DNA from 2 places in the Anaerobacillus sp. ABA4_114 genome. Region 2 is predicted to be linked to the other one. Evidence: a T-box and tRNA genes for the amino acid it is inferred to sense, from the RefSeq annotation. Region 2 holds a T-box; the other holds one or more tRNA genes.
The links. A T-box is a leader RNA that pairs with one kind of tRNA and senses whether it is charged. The one in region 2 lies ahead of tyrS (tyrosine--tRNA ligase), so its partner is inferred to be a tRNA-Tyr.
Positions count from the first base shown of each region.

Region 1 (2,357 bases), 280 kb from region 2:
GGAGCTGACGAATACTAATCGATCGAGGGCTTAACCTAAAAAATTGGAATACGATGTTGCGTGCTATCTAGTTTTCAGGGAATAAAATTTCCCTTGAAAAATGACGAAATATATTGTAATATATATCTTGTCGCTAGCAATCACACGAATGTGCGAGCTGTTAGAAGTCTGGTGATGAAGGCGAAGAGGTCACACCCGTTCCCATGCCGAACACGGAAGTTAAGCTCTTCAGCGCCGATGGTAGTTGGGGGCTCTCCCCCTGCAAGAGTAGGACGTCGCCAGGCTAAACATTATTCCACAGTAGCTCAGTGGTAGAGCTATCGGCTGTTAACCGATCGGTCGTAGGTTCGAATCCTACCTGTGGAGCCATGGAGAGCTGTCCGAGTGGCCGAAGGAGCACGATTGGAAATCGTGTAGACGGTCAACGCCGTCTCGAGGGTTCGAATCCCTCGCTCTCCGCCAGCTACATACTAGATTGGCCCGTTGGTCAAGCGGTTAAGACACCGCCCTTTCACGGCGGTAACACGGGTTCGAATCCCGTACGGGTCACCATTTCTAAAGAAGCATTCATATAGCAACATTTTACTCTGTGGAGGATTAGCTCAGCTGGGAGAGCATCTGCCTTACAAGCAGAGGGTCGGCGGTTCGAGCCCGTCATCCTCCACCATTTCAAAGGTCCCGTGGTGTAGCGGTTAACATGCCTGCCTGTCACGCAGGAGATCGCGGGTTCGATTCCCGTCGGGACCGCCATTTTTACTCAATTTTAATATCGTCGCGGGGTGGAGCAGTTCGGTAGCTCGTCGGGCTCATAACCCGAAGGTCGCAGGTTCAAATCCTGCCCCCGCAACCAAAAAAATTCCACTACGTCGAATAAGCATCTTAGCTGAATTTTAATTGTAGCCCTTTAGGGCAACCTAAACACTTACTATATGCTAGATCTTAATAACGTAAAAGCGGAATGTTTAAAACATGGCTCTGTAGCTCAGTCGGTAGAGCAGTGGACTGAAAATCCACGTGTCGGCGGTTCGATTCCGTCCGGAGCCACCATGTTGCCGGTCTAGCTCAATTGGTAGAGCAACTGACTTGTAATCAGTAGGTTGGGGGTTCAAGTCCTCTGGCCGGCACCATTTTTCCTGAAAAGGTATCAATTCCCATTGTTTTTATATATAGTATATATTACAATGATAATTGTCTATTCGGAGGGGTAGCGAAGTGGCTAAACGCGGCGGACTGTAAATCCGCTCCCTCAGGGTTCGGCGGTTCGAATCCGTCCCCCTCCACCATCTTGATAGGGGTATAGTTTAAAGGTAGAACAGAGGTCTCCAAAACCTCCGGTGTGGGTTCGATTCCTACTACCCCTGCCAATTAAGATTTAAAATAATGGCGATTGTGGCGAAGTGGTTAACGCACCGGATTGTGGTTCCGGCATTCGTGGGTTCGATTCCCATCAGTCGCCCCATTATGTTGGGCTATAGCCAAGCGGTAAGGCAACGGATTTTGATTCCGTCATGCGCTGGTTCGAATCCAGCTAGCCCAGCCATATTAGTTGCGGAAGTAGTTCAGTGGTAGAACACCACCTTGCCAAGGTGGGGGTCGCGGGTTCGAATCCCGTCTTCCGCTCCATTTTTATAACGGCGGCATAGCCAAGTGGTAAGGCACGGGTCTGCAAAACCCTTACGCCCCGGTTCGAATCCGGGTGCCGCCTCCAATCTTCATATTTTTTAAAAAAGTCCTGCCGGAGTGGCGGAATTGGCAGACGCACAGGACTTAAAATCCTGCGGAGGGTGTACCTCCGTGCCGGTTCGAGCCCGGCCTCCGGCACCATTTACTTTCCGAAATTAAAAAATTGTCTTTATGCCGGTGTGGCGGAATTGGCAGACGCGCACGACTCAAAATCGTGTTCCGTGAGGAGTGTCGGTTCGAACCCGACCACCGGTACCAGTTACATAGTTGATACTTAAACGTCAGGATTTCTACAGTGTAGAAGTCTTTTTTTATTGTCTCAAACTAAAGATCGGGGACAGTCTCTTCTACATGTTGTCTCTTCATTAAGTGAAAACTAGAGTCTGCGATAGCTAATGTCTACTCCATTGGAAGGAAGAAAGGATGTTTTCATTATTCATTGTAATGGAAAGCCGTATGACTTGTTGTTCGAGGAACTATCTTCTTTGGATAAGGCGTTTAGGGAGCTTGACGCATTCCATGAGGCCTTCGTTTTGATGCCTATTAGGTGGTAGTCCAACCAAGCCTGAACGAAAGGCCTAATGAGCGAATCATTATCCCTCTATCTGCGAAAAATGGTACACTGATGGTAATTCGTTAGCTAAGAAAGAGTGATAAATCATGAAAGTAGAAAT
Region 1 is NZ_JBSWUM010000001.1:3,748,929-3,751,285, reverse strand. It holds rRNA gene ACXAEY_RS19420 (23S ribosomal RNA) at 1-38, shown strand, start outside; rRNA gene rrf (5S ribosomal RNA) at 168-284, shown strand; tRNA gene ACXAEY_RS19410 (tRNA-Asn) at 295-369, shown strand; tRNA gene ACXAEY_RS19405 (tRNA-Ser) at 371-462, shown strand; tRNA gene ACXAEY_RS19400 (tRNA-Glu) at 478-552, shown strand; tRNA gene ACXAEY_RS19395 (tRNA-Val) at 592-667, shown strand; tRNA gene ACXAEY_RS19390 (tRNA-Asp) at 675-750, shown strand; tRNA gene ACXAEY_RS19385 (tRNA-Met) at 774-850, shown strand; tRNA gene ACXAEY_RS19380 (tRNA-Phe) at 972-1,047, shown strand; tRNA gene ACXAEY_RS19375 (tRNA-Thr) at 1,052-1,127, shown strand; tRNA gene ACXAEY_RS19370 (tRNA-Tyr) at 1,199-1,283, shown strand; tRNA gene ACXAEY_RS19365 (tRNA-Trp) at 1,291-1,364, shown strand; tRNA gene ACXAEY_RS19360 (tRNA-His) at 1,384-1,459, shown strand; tRNA gene ACXAEY_RS19355 (tRNA-Gln) at 1,466-1,540, shown strand; tRNA gene ACXAEY_RS19350 (tRNA-Gly) at 1,549-1,623, shown strand; tRNA gene ACXAEY_RS19345 (tRNA-Cys) at 1,634-1,708, shown strand; tRNA gene ACXAEY_RS19340 (tRNA-Leu) at 1,735-1,824, shown strand; tRNA gene ACXAEY_RS19335 (tRNA-Leu) at 1,857-1,941, shown strand; gene ACXAEY_RS19330 (DsbA family oxidoreductase) at 2,344-2,357, shown strand, end outside.
Region 1: it has a tRNA-Tyr gene. The T-box ahead of tyrS (tyrosine--tRNA ligase) is inferred to sense a tRNA for this amino acid. The anticodon was not compared.

Region 2 (2,357 bases):
GCTTTTCCATACATGTCTGTCGGCTTCTCTGCAATCCCAATGTAATTCCCCTTGGACTTCGACATTTTCTCTACGCCGTCTAATCCTTCTAATAGCGGCATCGTCAACACTACCTGTTTTTCTTTTCCAAATTGATCCTGTAAATGCCTTCCCATCAAAACATTAAAGTATTGATCGGTTCCACCTAGCTCGATGTCACTTTCGAGATGCACGGAATCATACCCTTGCATAAGAGGGTAAAAGAATTCGTGTAGAGATACCGGCTTACCTGAGTTGATTCTCTTCTCGAAATCATCTCGCTCGATCAATCTAGCGACAGTAATCTTACCTGCTAGTTCGATGACATCTTCAAATTTTAGTTCCGAAAGCCATGATGCATTATAAAAAAGCTCTACTTTGCTTCGATCGATTACCTTTCCAAATTGATCGAGGTAGGTTTGCGCATTCCTCTTTACTTCTTCATCCGTTAACTGTACCCTCGCCGCCGATTTTCCAGTCGGATCACCGATCTTACCAGTAAAATTTCCGATGATAAGCTGAATGATGTGTCCATTTTCTTGAAACTGACGGAGTTTATTTAAAACGACCGTATGTCCGATATGGACATCTGGTGCTGATGGATCTAGGCCTAGTTTTACTTTCAACGGGCGGCCTGTGATGATCGATTTTGCAATCTTTTCCTTCAGTTCATCCAAAGGAACGACTTCGCTCGTTCCGTGAGTATAGACCGCATACTGCCTTTCCATTTCCTTTCGTTGTTCATTCGTTAACTTCTCGATCATGCCCATTCCTTTCGACCTCCTGTTTTCATTTTATGCAAAAAAGCCACGCCCCTACATCTAAGTAGGGACGTGGCTTATCACGCGGTACCACCCTGATTAAAGACACTCGTGTCTTTCAGCTCAATTACGATAACGGAATTCACCGTTTCTGACTACTACGTTGTTCATCAGAAAGACTCTGAGGGGTAATTCACGAATACGCTGTACCAGTTCGCACCAACCACTGGTTCTCTGACACTACACATCGTATAACGCTACTGCATCCTCTTCTTCGCCTGTTTCATTTATTTTAATAACTTTAGCTTCAATAAAAGGTATTGTCAATTGTTTTATTTATAAAAAGATGAAACAGTACGTACTCGCTTTACCATAACCTTAAAATAACACCAAGCTTTGAATACGAATATTACTTTTCTTTCCGAACATAAAAAAACAGCGGTCTAAGACCGCTGATCTCGTTATTGATTCAATTGCTTTAGAACCACTGTTGCCATCGCATCGATAAACTCATCTTTTGCGTTCGGCATTTCTGGTCGATAGTAGTTTGCACCGATCTCATCTGTCACGACTTTACATTCATAGTCATTGTCGAATAGCACTTCTAAATGATCAGCTACGAAACCAACAGGTGCGTACACAAACGACGTGTAGCCGTGGTTTTCGTGCAAGTCTCTCGTAAGATCTTGTACGTCAGGTCCAATCCATGGATCCGGCGTATTCCCTTCACTCTGCCAGCCGATCGCAACGTTCTTAACTCCTGACTGTTCTACAATTAGGTCAGCCGTTTCTTTTAACTGATCTGGATATGGATCACCGTTTGCGATGATTTTTTCTGGAAGGCTATGAGCAGATACGATTAGGACTGCCTTCTCACGCTCTTCATCAGACATGCCATCAAAGATCGCTTTGATACGTTTAGCCCAGTAGGAAATAAACTTCGGCTCGTCGTACCAGCTCTCTACAGATGTAATCGTTGGTCCACCAATTTTCTCTGCTTCTTCTTTCGCACGTCCATTGTATGACTTGATGCTGAACGTTGAGAAATGTGGTGCTAGTACTATACTTACTGCTTCTTCGATGCCATCTTCATGCATCTGCTGAACTGCATCTTCAACGAAAGGTTCGATATGTTTTAAACCGATATATACTTTAAATTCGATCTCATCCTGAATTTCATTCAGATGAGCACCTAGTCCGTAAGCTTGGTCCTCAGTAATTTTAGCAAGAGGTGAAATACCACCGATCGCTTTATAACGATCTTTTAAATCTTGAAGCTGTTCGTCGGCTGGTTTTCTACCTCTACGAATGTGTGTATAATACCGTTCAATATCTTCTTCTTTGTATGGCGTACCGTATGCCATCACAAGAAGACCCATTGTTTTCTTTGCCATGAATGTGTTCCCCTTCCAAATTTAAGGATTACATTGAATATCTAGTTATAATGATTATCGTCTAGTTTGAAGTATACCCTTTTTCAGCAATCGATTCAAAGGGTATAGCATATTCTAAATGGTAACGTTTTGTGTCGTTACATAGTAAAGGGAATCAGGCTATAGCCTAACTCCCTTTCATCCT
Region 2 is NZ_JBSWUM010000001.1:3,464,355-3,466,711, forward strand. It holds gene tyrS (tyrosine--tRNA ligase) at 1-788, opposite strand, end outside; T-box leader at 843-1,063, opposite strand; gene hemH (ferrochelatase) at 1,241-2,173, opposite strand; gene ACXAEY_RS17880 (hypothetical protein) at 2,357-2,357, opposite strand, start outside.